Regions from separate parts of the Lelliottia jeotgali genome, predicted to be linked through region 3. Evidence: predicted binding sites of a transcription regulator. Region 3 holds the regulator's gene; each other region holds the start of a gene.
What was found. The regulator CRP, encoded in region 3, controls carbon source genes, mostly activating them, when cyclic AMP is high. The targets are predictions, from matches to a motif close to ATGTGANNNNNNTCACAT.

Region 1 (5,401 bases), on a different contig from region 3:
AACCTTTGTGCGTGAATACGACAGCCTGGTGGTGCGCGAGGCGATCCTGCGTGAAGTGCTGCGCGGCGGCCAGGTTTACTACCTCTACAACGACGTTGAAAATATCCAGAAAGCGGCAGATAAGCTGGCGGAGCTGGTGCCCGAAGCCCGCATTGCCATCGGTCACGGCCAGATGCGTGAGCGCGAGCTGGAGCGGGTGATGAACGATTTCCACCACCAGCGTTTCAACGTGCTGGTCTGCACCACGATTATCGAAACCGGGATCGACATTCCGACGGCGAATACCATCATCATCGAACGGGCCGATCACTTCGGTCTGGCACAGCTTCACCAACTGCGCGGGCGCGTCGGGCGTTCTCACCATCAGGCCTACGCCTGGCTGCTGACACCGCATCCGAAAGCGATGACCACTGACGCGCAAAAACGTCTGGAAGCAATCGCCTCTCTGGAAGATCTGGGCGCCGGTTTCGCGCTGGCGACGCACGACCTTGAGATCCGTGGCGCCGGTGAACTGCTCGGCGAAGATCAAAGTGGTTCGATGGAAACCATCGGTTTCTCGCTGTATATGGAGCTGCTGGAAAATGCCGTCGATGCGCTGAAAGAAGGCCGTGAACCGTCCCTGGAGGATCTTACTAGCCAGCAAACGGAGGTGGAACTGCGTATGCCTGCCCTGCTGCCGGATGATTTCATCCCGGATGTGAACACGCGCCTGTCGTTCTATAAGCGCATTGCCAGCGCCAAAAAAGAAACCGAGCTGGAGGAGCTAAAAGTCGAGCTGATTGATCGTTTTGGCCTGCTGCCAGATGCGGCGCGTAACCTGCTCGATATCGCCCGACTGCGCCAGCTGGCGCAGAAGCTGGGGATTCGTAAGCTCGAAGGCAACGATAAGGGCGGTGTGATTGAATTTGCGGAGAAAAATCACGTCGATCCGATCTGGCTTATTGGTTTGTTGCAAAAACAGCCGCAGCATTTCCGCCTCGATGGCCCAACGCGTCTGAAGTTCATGCAGGAACTGAGCGATCGTAAAACGCGCATGGAGTGGGTGCGAAACTTTATGCGTCAGCTAGAAGAGAACGCGGCGGCGTAATCTTGCTGTCTGCCCCGGCGGCGTGACGTCTGCCGGGGCAATATTTACAAACTCTTTGCACTTCCCCTGCGTTTCCCGACACGCCTGTTGGTCATAATCAGCAATTAACTTTTACATAACAATAACCTGAATATTATTGTGGATATTGGTGATGATGACTCTGCGTTTTACTCGCTGGATAACCCTTTTTGCTCTCGCGGCAACCGTCGCGATCGCCCTGCCCGCTCGGGCTAATACCTGGCCTCTGCCCCCAGCCGGAAGCCGTCTGGTAGGCGAGAACCGCTTCCACGTGGTGGAAAATGATGGCGGTTCGCTGGAGGCGATTGCCAAAAAATACAACGTCGGCTTCCTGGCATTGTTACAGGCCAACCCTGGTGTCGACCCGTACGTACCGCGCCCCGGCAGCGTCCTGACCATCCCGCTGCAAACGCTGCTGCCTGATGCACCGCGCGAAGGTCTGGTGATAAACCTCGCCGAACTGCGCCTCTATTATTACCCGCCGGGTAAAAGTGAAGTGACGGTTTATCCCATCGGGATTGGTCAGTTGGGCGGCGACACCCTGACGCCGACGATGGTGACCACCGTTTCGGATAAACGCGCCAACCCAACCTGGACGCCGACGGCCAATATTCGTGCGCGCTATAAAGCCCAGGGGATTGATCTGCCTGCCGTGGTTCCGGCGGGTCCGGATAACCCAATGGGTCATCACGCCATTCGCCTCGCCGCTTACGGTGGCGTCTATTTGCTGCATGGCACCAACGCTGATTTTGGTATCGGGATGCGCGTGAGTTCTGGCTGTATTCGCCTGCGCGACGGGGATATCGAGACGCTGTTCCGCGTGATAACACCAGGAACCAAGGTCAATATTATCAACACGCCGATCAAAGTGTCTGAAGAGCCGGGCGGGAGACGTCTGGTGGAGATTCACCAGCCGCTGTCGAAGAACATTGGTGATGATCCACAAACGCTGCCGATTACGCTTAACGCCGCGATGCAGACCTTCAAGGCCCGTGCAGATAGCGCGGTGATGGAAAAAGCGATGGACGTGCGCTCGGGAATGCCGGTGGATGTCACACCGCATCACGATGTAGGGCAACAGGCGCTTTAAGAATAGATAGAACGAAAAAAGGCCCTGCTTTTCAGCAGGGCCTTTTTTATAGCAGTGGCATATATGAGGGTTACGCCAGGCTTATTTGTAGATAACAGCGGTACCATGAAGGTTGTTCGGACCGGTTACAGAAGTGATGCGGAATGATTTCGCGCCCATTTCTTCTGCTTTCTGTGCTAACTGGTCTTCCAGTGAACCCAGGTTGGTACCTGCATTTGCAGAGATAGTACCGACTTTATGCTGGTCAGCCGGGGTGGACTGCACTTCTACAGCCGCGAAGCTTGCGAATGACAGTGAACTCAGTACAGCAGCAGCGATAAGGGTGTTGATAGTTTTCATGATTATTAGCCTTTAACAGATGAATTTGGGAGGTCGTTAGTTATTTACTTAACGATCGATAGGTAAATGATAGATGTGATCCAGGTCACACGTCAACATAATTTTATAATGACCATTAAATTAATTTTAAACCTCTTATTTTTCATACCCATATGATTAATTTATTTTTGTGAAATCAGTGCTGGTCGCGGGTGGCTATAATTTTTATAATGATCATTCAACAAACCAACACAGGTACAACGGCAAATGACAACCGACGTCACGAGTTGCGTAAAAAAAAGCCGTGGCCGACCGAAAGTGTTCGACAGGGATGCGGCGCTCGATAAGGCCATGACACTCTTCTGGCAGCATGGGTATGAAGCCACCTCGCTCTCCGACCTGGTCGAAGCGACGGGCGCCAAAGCCCCGACGCTGTATGCAGAATTCACCAATAAAGAAGGCCTGTTCCGCGCAGTGCTCGATCGCTACATCACGCGTTTCGCGGCCAAACATGAAGCTCAGCTGTTTTGCGAAGAGAAAAGCGTTGAGCAAGCATTGCAGGATTACTTCGCGGCCATCTCGGCCTGCTTTACCAGCAAAGACACGCCAGCGGGCTGTTTCATGATTAACACTTCCGCCACGCTTGCCGCCGCGTCGAAAGATATCGCTAATACAGTGAAATCGCGCCATGCGATGCAGGAAGAGACGTTGGGCGCGTTTCTACGCCAGCGACAAGAACGCGGTGAGATCCCGGCGCATTGCGATCCCCTCGAACTCACACAATTTTTAAGCTGTGTGCTTCAGGGGATGTCGATCAGCGCGCGCGAAGGCGCAAGCCTGGAAAAATTGCAAAGTATCTCCCGCACCACCCTGCGCCTTTGGCCTGAGCTGCTCAAACTCTGATTATCAGGGCGGGTCACCGCCCTTTTTCTTGTCCTCTCCCCCTCCTTTTCAAATTCTTATCCTGTAAACCCTCTTAATTCAGCGGGTTGATAATGAGACTCTTTCTCGGCACTATTCGTGTTTACATTTATTTCACAATGTTTCGATTGTGTAATTTGACCTGCCGAAAACAAAGAGCAAAAGCTCAACAAGGAATGATGATGAAGAAGAGCCTCTGGGTGCTCAACCCTGTTCTACTGGCCATCGCGATGCCGCTGTATGCAGAACAAAAAAACGAAGACAATCTGATTGTTAGCGCCAACCGTAGCCATCGCACCGTCGCCGAAATGGCTCAGACGACGTGGATTATCGAAGGCCAGGAGATTGAACAACAGGTTCAGGGCGGGAAAGAGTTCAAGGATATTCTCGGCCAACTGATTCCTGGCATGGACGTCAGCAGCCAGGGGCGCACCAACTACGGAATGAACATGCGTGGCCGCGCGATTGTGGTGCTGATCGACGGCGTGCGATTGAACTCGTCGCGCACCGACAGCCGCCAGCTGGATTCTATTGACCCGTTTAACGTCGAGCACATTGAAGTTATTTCCGGTTCCACTTCACTGTATGGCGGCGGCAGTACCGGCGGCCTGATTAATATCGTCACCAAAAAAGGCCAGCCGGAAACCCAGGTCGACCTGGAACTGGGCGGTAAAAGCGGCTTTAACAATAGCGACGATCGCGATGAGCGCGTGGCTGCCGCCGTCAGCGGTGGCAACGATCACGCCTCGGGCCGCCTGTCCGTAGCCTATCAGCGCTTTGGCGGTTGGTACGACGGTAACGGTGATGCACTCACCTTCGACAATACCCAGACCGGATTGCAGCATTCGGATCGTCTGGACGTGATGGGCACCGGTACGATTGAAATTGACGAAACCCGTCAGCTACAGCTGGTCACGCAGTATTACAAAAGCCAGGGTGACGATGATTACGGGTTGTATCTGGACAAGAATATGAGCGCCGTCACCGGCAATGGCACGGCTCGCACCTCCAGCGGATTTAGCTCTGACCGTATCCCTGGCACCGAGCGACATCTGGTTAGCCTGCAATATTCCGACACCGATTTCTGGGGGCAGGAACTGGTCGGGCAGATCTATTATCGCGATGAATCTCTGCGTTTTTATCCTTTCCCGACGGTAGCTAAAGGGCAAATCTCCAGCTTCTCCGCTTCCGAGCAAAATACCGACCAGTATGGCGCCAAGCTGACGCTGAACAGCACACCGCTCGACGGCTGGCAGCTCACCTGGGGTATTGATGCTGACCATGAAACCTTCGATTCCAATCAGATGTTCTTCGATCTGGCCAATTCCGTTCCTTCTGGCGGCATGAACAACCAGTCGGCTTACAGCACGGGCCGCTATCCGGGCTACAGCATTACTAACTTCGCGCCGTTCCTGCAAAACAGCTACGACATTAATGACGTGTTCACCCTCAGCGGTGGCGTGCGTTATCAGTGGACGGAAAACCGCGTCGACGATTTCATCGGCTATAAAGAGCAGCAAACAATCGCCAAAGGTGATGCGCTCTCCGCCGACGCGATTCCAGGCGGCAAAACCGATTACGATAATTTCCTCTTTAACGCGGGTATTCTGGCGCACCTTACCGAGCGCCAGCAGGTGTGGTTTAACTTCTCCCAGGGCGTTGAATTACCGGACCCAGGGAAGTATTACGGCAACGGCGCCTATAAACCGGTGGATGCACAAGGCCATCTGGCGCTCGGTAAAAGCGTGAATCCGAATGATGCAAAACTCGAAGGCATCAAAGTGGACTCCTACGAGCTGGGCTGGCGCTTTACCGGCGATCAGCTGCGCACGCAGATTGCGGCGTATTACTCGCTGTCGGACAAATCTATTGATATCAATCGTGCCGATATGACTATTGATGTGAATCCGCAAAAGCGCCGGATTTACGGCGTCGAAGGGGCGGTGGATTACTTTATTCCTGATAGC
Region 2 (5,401 bases), on a different contig from region 3:
CGACATGGGGAAAGAGCAGCAGCAGGATGGATTGTTATTGAAAACCATTCTGGATGAGGTGCGCAGCGCAAAACGCGCCGGGCTGTGTATGGAGCAGACCGATCAGCATCTGCTCAACGTGGTGAATTATCAGCATCACTGATCCCTTTACCGTAATTGTTAATTAATAGTTACCAAGTCTCTGCTTTTATTGAAATTTAACAAATCTGATCTGGCTCCCAGCCAATACACTTACAAAGTGAAATGATTTAATTCATTTCACTTTGATTGACGAGGGAGCTTCATGATCACCATTGAGTTTATTGTCATTATTCTCTGCCTGCTGGTGGGAACACGGTTTGGCGGAATGGGTCTTGGGCTGATAAGCGGTATCGGCCTGTTCATTTTAAGCTTTGTATTCGGCTTACAGCCCGGCAAACCGCCGGTCGATGTGATGCTGACTATTCTCGCGGTGATTGGTTGTGCCGCCACGTTACAGACTGCAGGCGGTTTGAACGTGATGATGCAGTTTGCTGAGCGTTTACTGCGCAAGCATCCGCAGCACATTACCCTCCTCGCACCTTTCACTACCTGGATGTTGACGTTTCTGTGTGGCACCGGGCACGTGGTTTACACCATGTTTCCGATCATCGCTGATATCGCGCTGAAAAAAGGAATTCGTCCGGAACGCCCAATGGCCGTTGCTTCCATCGCTTCGCAGATGGCAATTACCGCCTCTCCGGTCTCTGTCGCTGTGGTGTCGCTGGTATCGATCATTGGCGCTCAGCACGGTGTAGGTCAGGCGTGGGGCATCCTTGAGATTCTGGCCGTTTCGGTTCCCGCCTCGCTGTTTGGCGTGATGATCGCCGCGCTCTGGAGCCTGCGTCGCGGGAAAGATCTGGCTGATGACGCTGAGTTTCAGGAGAAATTAACCGACCCAAAACAGCGCGAATTTATTTACGGCAGCACCGAAACGCTAATGAATCAGCGCTTTCCGAAGCAGGCGTACTGGTCAACATGGATTTTCTTCGCCGGGATCGCCGTGGTGGTTCTGCTGGGTGCCCTGCCCGATTTACGACCTGCCTTCGAAATTAAAGGTAAAATGACGGCGTTGTCGATGAACCTGGTGATTCAGATGATGATGCTGATTGCCGGGGCCGTGATGCTGATTGCCTGTAAGGTCAATGCCTCCGCCATTTCGAACGGCGCCGTATTTAAAGCCGGGATGGTGGCGATTTTCTCGGTGTTCGGCGTCGCGTGGATGAGCGATACCTTTTTCCAGGCGCACCTCGACGAGCTGAAAATGGCGCTGGAGGGCGTGGTGAAAAGTCATCCGTGGACCTATGCCATCGTACTGTTCCTGGTCTCTAAACTGGTGAACAGCCAGGCCGCAGCGCTCACCGCCGTCGCACCGATGGGCCTGATGCTGGGCATCGAGCCGAAAATGTTAATCGCATTCTTCCCGGCCTCTTACGGCTATTTCGTCCTGCCGACTTATCCAAGCGATCTGGCCTGTATTGGCTTTGACCGCTCCGGTACGACCAAAATCGGCAAGTTTATTATCAACCACAGCTTTATTCTGCCGGGGCTGATCGGCGTGAGCTGCGCCTGTGCCGCCAGTTATCTGCTGGTGCAAACCTTCTTCTAATCGCGAACAGCGTGCTGCCAGTCAAAGACGCCCGGCGGCACTTCGTTTGCACGGGCCTACGGGGTTTTGTAGGCCGGGTAAGCGAAGCGCCACCCGGCAAAAACCTGTTTCAAAATTCAAAACATCGGTTTATTTTAGTGTGACTCACCCTGCGGTGTGAACTTGAGTTCGATAAGCGCAATGGCTTTTTGAATGGCGCGAAGCGTAACGGGATCCGCCGCAGCAGGATGGCTGGTGAAATCGATGTTTTTCAGTTGGGTGGACATTTTTTCCCGCACTTCGGTCGGGGTGATAACGTCTAACACATCCAGGATTTGTTTGATGACCAACTGGCACGCGACGACGTCAGATACCAGTTCCTGATCGGCGCTCAGATTTTGAGACATAGGAAGCTCCTTCAATAAAGAGCGCCATAGTAACAAAATGAGTGCCCTTTCATCTTCCCTCTCGTCGACCGCAGGCACAAAAAAACCTGCCGAAGCAGGTTTTTTTCATCAGAACATTGCGCCTGGTGGTACGTCTTTGAACGTATTGCAGTAGTTTGCCCACATGCTTTTCAGGATTTTGCGCAGTTTCATTTTATGCTCCGGTAATGTGTTATGCAGGTGTTATTGTCTATGCGCATATAATATGACCAGCATCACAAAAATCAATGGTTATGTGATGTGTATCACGGTTATAAAACCAACAATGCTGCCAAGTTGTTATAAAAAATCACGGCAAATCCATAGGTTAGGAACTTATAAGTTCCAGTAAATTTTTATAAAATTTTTTGATATGGCAGGGTAAAGATGACCGAAAACATCACCGGGAAAGAGAGTCGCGGCTTGTCGCCTGCGGCGCTGCTGGTTGCCGGGGCGTTCTTTATGGAGTTTCTCGACGGCACAGTCATTGCCACCGCGCTTCCGGATATGGCAAAAAGTTTTGCCGTGCAGGCCGTCGATTTGAATATCGGTATCAGCGCCTACCTGATTACGCTGGCGGTATTGATCCCCGCCAGCGGCTGGATTGCCGATCGTTTTGGCGCACGCAGGGTGTTCGCTGTGGCGCTGGCAATTTTTACGCTGGCTTCCGTTCTGTGTGGCCTGTCCACCACAGTCGATCAGTTTGTCGCCATGCGCGTGCTTCAGGGTATGGGTGGCGCGCTGATGGTCCCGGTAGGCAGGCTCGCCGTGCTGCGTACCACGCCCAAGCATCAGCTTATCACCGCTATCGCGACCCTTACCTGGCCCGCGCTGGTTGCGCCGATTATTGGTCCGCCGCTCGGAGGATTTATCACCAGCTACGCCGACTGGCGCTGGATCTTCTTCATTAATGTGCCGCTCGGGATAGTGGCGATTATTCTGGCACTGCGGATTATTCCCGATCTGCGCGAAGACACGCGTCGACCGTTCGATACACCCGGTTTTATCGCCACCACCGTTGCGATGGTAAGCCTGGTTTATGCTATGGAGTTAATGGGGGCGCAACAGTCCGAAGGATTAGTTCTCACTCTCTGCCTGTTGGCCGTGGGCGCGGCAACACTCATTTATGCCCTGCGCCATTTTCAGCGAGCCCAGTGGCCGATGATTCGCCTCGACGCCATGCAGGTTCCGACATTTCGCGTGACGATGTACGGCGGTTCCCTGTTCCGGGCCTCCATTAGCGCGGTCCCTTTCCTGCTGCCGCTGATGTTCCAGGTCGGATTCGGGATGGACGCTTTTCACTCCGGCCTGTTGGTGCTGGCGGTATTTGTCGGCAATCTGACGATTAAACCGGCGACCACGCCGCTGATTCGCAGTCTCGGATTCAGAAAACTATTGCTGATGAATGGTGCGTTAAACGTCCTGTCGCTGCTGGCCTGCGCGTTTATCACCCCACAAACGCCGGTCTGGCTGATTATGCTCATCCTTTATCTGGGTGGTGTGTTCCGTTCTATTCAGTTTACTGCCGTTAGCACTCTGGCATTTTCGGATGTGCCATCGGCGCAAATGAGCTACGCCAATACGTTGTTTTCCACCGCGACGCAGCTGGCTGTCGGGCTTGGGATCACGCTCGGAGCGATTGGTATTCGTATCGGGGAAACACTGGGGGCGGTTCTGGGAATGGGAAATGTGCCAGGAATCAGCTTCCGTCTGGCCTTTGTCGCCATCGCGCTGATTTGTCTGGTGGGGATGTTTGATACCTTGCGACTCACAAAAGACGCGGGAAGTGCAGTGTCGAATAGACAATGAAACAGGTTTAGTAGGCCGGGTAAGCGAAGCGCCACCCGGCATATTCGAATGACGGATTAACCGACAATACCGCGAACAAAGGCTTCGATCTCTTTGTCCTGACAGTTTTCGAAGAAGCACTGCTGGAAACGCTGGCCGGACACCGCGGTTTTCACCAGTTCAGGATCGATGGCGCGCAGGGTATCAAGATAGTTGTCTTTCACCACGGCGGCTTTCACCTGGTTCAGTATACCGGCGTTGCGCACCTGCGGCTCTTTACGCTCTGGTGGATAGCCTTCACCTTTGCGGCCAGTGAACGCTTTTTCGAAGATAAAGCGTACGTTCAACTCCGCGCCCCAGCCGAAGCCTTTGGCGAACGGCAGAGACAGCGCGTTACCGTTGTTAATTTGCGCAAACAGGAACGCATCTGCCGGGTCGATACAGTAGCCGCAGATCACGCCCGGATGGATGTTCAGGGACATCAACGCGCCCTGCCCGGTCCCGCAACCCGTCACGACGAAGTCGACAGCTTTAGAATTCAACAGGATGCTGGCCATGATGCCCAGGTGAATATAGGTCAGATGGTGATCGTTCTCGTCACTCATCCCGACGTTATAGACCGGGAATCCCTTCTCATCGACGACGGTTTTTAATTCGTTGAGGATAGTGGAGTTTTTGCCAGCCTGGCTGTTTTCCATCATCAGTGCAATTTTCATTCTTCATCTCCTGAATGCGTTGCGGTTTTTGCCGCTACAGATAGCTAATCCACCCAACCTTACTATCTAACAAACACACTTTCAAATTAACTGAAAAAATGTTTTAAAAAACGAAAGCCGCCTCACAAATTCAGATAAAGAGAAGGAAATGGCGAGCTATTGCATAAAGTTAAGAAATCTCTACTCACGAATCCAGCAGTTAGCTAGACTGCTTTTTAAAAGACAATAAAAATTCTCTGGGGAACCACTGTGAATATGCGCCGCCGGACGCCTCGCATCACATCGTTTTTCTTGATAGCAATCCTCACAGCCCTGGTCTGGGCACGAGCGGCTTGTGCACAACCGACACCCGAATCACATGTTATTCCTGTCTGGATTTACGATGCCGACAGCTTCGAATTCTGGCGCACGCCGCAGGGTGAGTTTCAGGGGTTTTACCCGGAACTGGTTCGCGCCATCAACCAAAAATTAGATATTCACTTACAGCTCCAGCCGATTTCCGGTCCTGAAATCGGCCAGCGTTTTAATGATGACGGATACGGCGTCTATGCCGGTGTCCTGCGAACCGAAGCCCGTGCGCGCACCAAAATCCTCTCATCGCAGCTTTTTAATAACGAAGTGGTTGTCGCCAGTCCGACCATGTCGGTCAATACGGCCGACGAACTCTCTCATGCCAGAGTCTTGTTTCGCCAGAACGACGCTACGCTGGAAAGCGTGCAAAAGCGCTACCCGGATCTGAAATTCCGCTCGCTACGACTGGTCGCCAGCAGTGAAGAAGCCTTTCGGCTGCTCGGCGAACACCAGGCAGATTTCTACATTAATGACGCCAGCGAAATGGAAAATACCCAGCGTTATTATCTTATCTC
Region 3 (5,401 bases):
GACAAGATCGTCGGTTGGCAGAACCTTGCCTTGCACCGGGACAGAAGCCAGGCGGCGCGCTTTTTCAGTGCGTCGCGTGTTCCAGACACGGGCGGGTGTTTGCCCAGATAACATTATTAACCTCCTGATTCAGCACATCATTCTGATTTGCTTAACGCTGAACAAAGTGTGCGCCCTGGTGAGAAAGGCATCAATTAAGCGTAGAGTGGAATCATTAGCCTGAGAGTAATAATCGAGGTAAAGATTTGTGATCGAGATCAGTTCACATCGCGCGAAAAAATGTCAGAGGCGGCAGAAAGGGCTAAATCAGAGGTAAACGCCCCTCGTTTTCATAAACAGGGTACAATTCGGCAGGTATAGTAAATGGCTGACAAGAATTAACATTGCATCGTTATGACCCAAATTATTCCATCAGATTTCGAGATCGCAGGCGCTGAGAGCGCAGACTTCGTGCCCATGCGGGGCGTGGCGAACCCACACCTGCAGACCATGCTGCCGAGGCTGCTGCGCCGAAAACTGCAGTTTACGCCGCACTGGCAGCGTCTCGACCTGCCGGACGGTGATTTCGTGGATTTAGCCTGGAGCGAAGATCCTGAACAGGCTAAACATAAACCGCGTCTGGTGTTGTTTCACGGTCTGGAAGGCAGTCTCCACAGCCCGTATGCCCACGGCCTGATCCACGCGGCAAAAGAGCGTGGCTGGCTCGGCGTGGTGATGCATTTTCGCGGCTGTAGCGGTGAACCGAATCGTCGCGAGCGCATTTATCACTCCGGTGAAACCGAAGACGGCACTTGGTTTTTGCACTGGCTGAAGAACAGCTACGGCAGCGTGCCGACCGCCGCTGTGGGCTATTCCCTGGGTGGCAATATGCTCGCCTGCCTGCTGGCTAAAGAGAGCGACACGGTCCCACTGGATGCGGCGGTGATCGTCTCCGCGCCGTTTATGCTTGAGCAGTGCAGCTATCATATGGAAAAGGGCTTTTCACGCGTCTATCAGCGCTACCTGCTGAACTTACTCAAGGCTAACGCCGCACGTAAGCTGAAGGCCTATCCAGATACCCTGCCGATCAGCCTGCAACAGCTGAAGCGTATGCGTCGCCTGCGCGAGTTTGACGATATGATCACCTCGAAGATCCACGGCTTTGCTGACGCCATCGACTATTATCGTCAGTGTAGCGCCATGCCGTTGCTGAACCAGATAACCAAACCGACGCTGATCATCCATGCGAAGGACGATCCCTTTATGGATCATCACTCCATTCCCGCGCCGGAACATCTGCCTGCAAACGTGCAGTATCAACTGACGGAGCACGGCGGCCACGTCGGCTTTATCGGCGGCACGTTGCGCCGCCCGAAAATGTGGCTGGAGTCGCGCATCCCCGACTGGTTAACCCCTTTTCTGGAGAGAGTAAAATGATGATTCCCTGGCAGGATCTGGCTCCCGAAACGCTGGATAGCCTGATTGAAAGCTTTGTATTACGCGAAGGCACCGATTATGGTGAACATGAACGTTCGCTTGAACAAAAGGTCGCCGATGTAAAACGGCAGCTACAAAGTGGCGAGGTGTTGCTGGTGTGGTCAGAACTGCACGAAACCGTCAACATCATGCCGCGCAATCAGTTTCGCGGTTGATTGTTCCATCTTTCCAGTCAGGGAGTTGCTATGTCCGCCAGACATCCGGTTATTGCCGTCACGGGTTCGAGTGGTGCGGGAACCACGACCACCAGCCTCGCTTTTCGCAAGATCTTCGCGCAGCTCAATCTGCGTGCTGCCGAGGTTGAGGGCGATAGTTTTCATCGCTTCACCCGTCCTGAAATGGACATGGCTATCCGCAAGGCCCGCGATTTAGGCAAGCACATCAGCTATTTCGGGCCAGACGCCAACGACTTCGGCCTGCTGGAACAGACTTTCCAGGATTACGGACATACGGGTAAAGGTCAGTCACGCAAATATCTGCACACCTATGACGAAGCGGTGCCGTGGAATCAGGTGCCTGGTACCTTCACACCGTGGCAGCCGCTGCCGGAACCGACCGATGTGCTGTTTTATGAGGGATTACACGGTGGCGTGGTGACTCCGCAGCACGACGTGGCGCGCCACGTGGATTTGCTGGTCGGCGTGGTGCCGATTGTCAATCTGGAGTGGATTCAGAAGCTGACCCGCGACATGAGCGAGCGCGGCCATTCGCGCGAAGCGGTGATGGATTCGGTAGTGCGTTCGATGGAAGATTACATTAACTTCCTGACGCCGCAGTTTTCCCGCACTCATATCAACTTCCAGCGCGTTCCCACAGTGGACACGTCCAACCCGTTTGCGGCAAAAACGATCCCTTCGCTGGACGAGAGTTTTGTGGTGATCCACTTCCGCAATCTGGACGATATTGATTATCCGTGGCTGCTGGCGATGCTGCAGGGCTCGTTTATCTCGCACATCAATACGCTGGTGGTGCCGGGTGGCAAAATGGGGCTGGCGATGGAATTGATCATGATGCCGCTGGTGCAACGGCTGATGGAAGGCAAGAAGATCGCCTAAGGTCTGTTGCCGGATGGCGCTGCGCTTATCCGGCCTACATTCAGGCTTTTGTAGGCCCGGTAAGCGTCGCGCCATCGGGCAAAATACCGCAGATGTTGCCTTTGTAGGACGGGTTAGCGAATCGCCACCCGCCAACGAATCAGGCGTCAATCACTTCATACGAATGCGTAATCTTTACCGCTTTTTCCAGCATCAACGCCACAGAGCAGTACTTCTCCGCAGACAAATCTACCGCGCGGGACACCGCGGCATCCTTCAGCTCTTTACCGGTGACGATAAAATGCAAATTGATGTGCGTAAACAGACGTGGCGCTTCCTCACGACGTTCTGACGTCAGTTTCACTTCGCAGTCGGTCACATCGTGACGGCCTTTTTGCAGAATCGACACCACGTCGATCGCACTACATCCGCCAGCGGCCATCAGCACCACTTCCATCGGGCTTGGCGCTTTATCTCCGGAGTTACCGTCCATCAAAATCTGGTGCCCTGAAGCGGATTCGCCAAGGAACGTTAAACCTTCAACCCATTTCACACGCGCTTGCATTTTCATTAACTCCAAAGTTGCATTTTTCAGAACAGATTACGCGTGCGTTACAATTCTCGCAACGGAAGGCGACCTGCATCATGCTGAAGCGAGACACCAGGAGACACGCGGCTAAAGCTATGCTAAAACAGTCTCGATGCTACAGTAATACATTGACGTTACACATGTATGCAGAGGACATCAAACTTTACTGGCTGCAAACATTGTGACAGCCAACTTCCCAGGTACGGGTAAGAATTCGATTGCAACCCCAGAGTCAGGATGCGATTTTGACTCTGAGACAGCTTATAACAGAGGATAACAGCGCATGGTGCTTGGCAAACCGCAAACAGACCCGACTCTCGAATGGTTCTTGTCTCATTGCCACATTCATAAGTACCCATCGAAGAGCACGCTGATTCACCAGGGTGAAAAAGCGGAAACGTTGTATTACATCGTCAAAGGCTCGGTGGCAGTGCTGATCAAAGATGAAGAAGGGAAAGAGATGATCCTTTCTTATCTGAACCAGGGCGATTTCATCGGTGAACTGGGCCTGTTTGAAGAAGGCCAGGAACGTAGCGCCTGGGTGCGCGCAAAATCCGCATGTGAAGTCGCTGAGATCTCCTACAAGAAATTCCGCCAGCTGATCCAGGTCAACCCGGACATCCTGATGCGTCTTTCTTCGCAGATGGCTCGCCGCCTGCAGGTCACTTCCGAGAAAGTGGGCAACCTCGCTTTCCTCGACGTTACTGGCCGCATCGCGCAGACACTGCTGAACCTGGCGAAACAACCTGACGCCATGACCCACCCGGACGGTATGCAAATTAAAATTACCCGTCAGGAAATTGGTCAGATCGTCGGCTGTTCTCGTGAGACCGTTGGCCGTATCCTGAAAATGCTGGAAGATCAAAACCTGATCTCCGCCCACGGTAAAACAATCGTGGTTTACGGAACGCGTTAATTCCGGAAAAAACGGCGTGCCATCGCAAGGTGTCACGCCGTTTTTGTCTCTGACGATTATGTGGCGCAGGCTGATTTATCACCCGGAAGTTAACTACGCACTACGTCAAACCCTGGTGTTATGTCTTCCCGTGGCCATTGGTTTAGTCCTGGGCCATCTGCAACAGGGGCTGCTTTTTTCTCTTGTTCCTGCCTGCTGCAACATTGCCGGTCTGGATACTCCCCACAAACGTTTTTTCAAACGCCTGATTATCGGCGGCTGCCTGTTTGCCGGGTGTAGCCTCGCCGTACAGCTGCTGCTGGCCCGCGATATCCCGCTGCCTTTAATCCTGACCGTGCTGGCGATGACGCTGGGCGTCACGGCGGAGATCAGCGCACTTCACGCCCGCCTGCTGCCCGCTTCACTGATTGCAGCGATATTCACGCTGAGCCTCGCCGGGAATATGCCCGTCTGGGAGCCGCTGCTGATCTACGCCGCCGGCACGCTGTGGTACGGGCTTTTTAACTGGTTTTGGTTCTGGATGTGGCGGGAACAGCCGCTGCGAGAATCCCTGAGCCTGCTGTACGTTCAGCTCGCCGATTATTGCGAAGCGAAATACACCCTGCTGACCCAGCACGCAGACCCGGAAAAATCATTGCCGCCGCTGCTGTCGCGCCAGCAAAAAGTGGTCGATTTAATCAGCCAGTGTTACCAACAACTGCACATGCTGGCGGCCAATAAAAATCATGAATACAAACGCCTGCTGCGTACCTTCCAGGTCGGGCTGGATCTGCAGGAACATATCTCAGTCAGCTTGCATCATCCGCAGGAGGTGCAAAAACTGGTAGAGCGCAGCCACGCCGAAGCAGTGCTGCGCTGGAATGCCCAGACGGTCGCGACTCGCCTGCGCGTGTTGGCGGACGATATTCTTTATCACCGCTACCCGACCCGCTTTACGATGGATAAACAGCTGGGTGCGCTGGAGAAAATTGCGCGCCAGCACCCGGATAACCCGGTCGGACAGTTTTGCGCCTGGCATTTCAGCCGTATCGCGCGGGTGTTGAGAACTCAGCGTCCGCTCTATGCACGTGACCTGATGGCCGATAAGCAAAAACGGCTGCCGCTGTTGCCTGCACTCAAAAGCTATCTGTCGCTGAAATCCGCCGCTCTGCGCAATGCCGCGCGCATCAGCGTGATGCTCAGCGCGGCCAGCCTGATGGGCGTGGCGCTGCACTTACCCAAACCCTACTGGATTTTAATGACCGTGCTGTTTGTCACTCAGAACGGATATGGCGCCACGCGGGTGCGCATTCTGCATCGGGCACTCGGCACGTTCGCGGGTTTGGTGATTGCTGGGGTGACGCTGCACTTCCACGTACCCGATGGCTACACCCTGCTGGGGATGCT

Region 1: a site for CRP is predicted at 2,608-2,625, ahead of bhsA (multiple stress resistance protein BhsA). Genes of this name have one in related genera too.
Region 2: a site for CRP is predicted at 2,256-2,273, ahead of azuC (stress response protein AzuC). Genes of this name have one in related genera too.

The regions. Positions count from the first base shown of each region.
Region 1 covers NZ_JAENMQ010000003.1:170,799-176,199, forward strand. Annotated here, with positions in the region: gene mfd (transcription-repair coupling factor) at 1-1,087, shown strand, start outside; gene ldtC (L,D-transpeptidase LdtC) at 1,236-2,195, shown strand; gene bhsA (multiple stress resistance protein BhsA) at 2,277-2,534, opposite strand; gene comR (TetR family copper-responsive transcriptional repressor ComR) at 2,781-3,416, shown strand; gene JBO43_RS09635 (TonB-dependent siderophore receptor) at 3,617-5,401, shown strand, end outside.
Region 2 covers NZ_JAENMQ010000001.1:767,353-772,753, forward strand. Annotated here, with positions in the region: gene JBO43_RS03710 (non-heme ferritin-like protein) at 1-142, shown strand, start outside; gene JBO43_RS03715 (anaerobic C4-dicarboxylate transporter) at 284-1,627, shown strand; gene JBO43_RS03720 (DUF2766 family protein) at 1,762-2,013, opposite strand; gene azuC (stress response protein AzuC) at 2,122-2,205, opposite strand; gene JBO43_RS03730 (MFS transporter) at 2,419-3,840, shown strand; gene JBO43_RS03735 (RpiB/LacA/LacB family sugar-phosphate isomerase) at 3,897-4,535, opposite strand; gene JBO43_RS03740 (HD domain-containing phosphohydrolase) at 4,791-5,401, shown strand, end outside.
Region 3 covers NZ_JAENMQ010000015.1:20,157-25,557, forward strand. Annotated here, with positions in the region: gene mdcA (malonate decarboxylase subunit alpha) at 1-114, opposite strand, end outside; gene JBO43_RS20535 (hydrolase) at 394-1,416, shown strand; gene JBO43_RS20540 (YheU family protein) at 1,413-1,631, shown strand; gene JBO43_RS20545 (phosphoribulokinase) at 1,662-2,531, shown strand; gene JBO43_RS20550 (OsmC family protein) at 2,671-3,075, opposite strand; gene crp (cAMP-activated global transcriptional regulator CRP) at 3,383-4,015, shown strand; gene JBO43_RS20560 (YccS/YhfK family putative transporter) at 4,074-5,401, shown strand, end outside.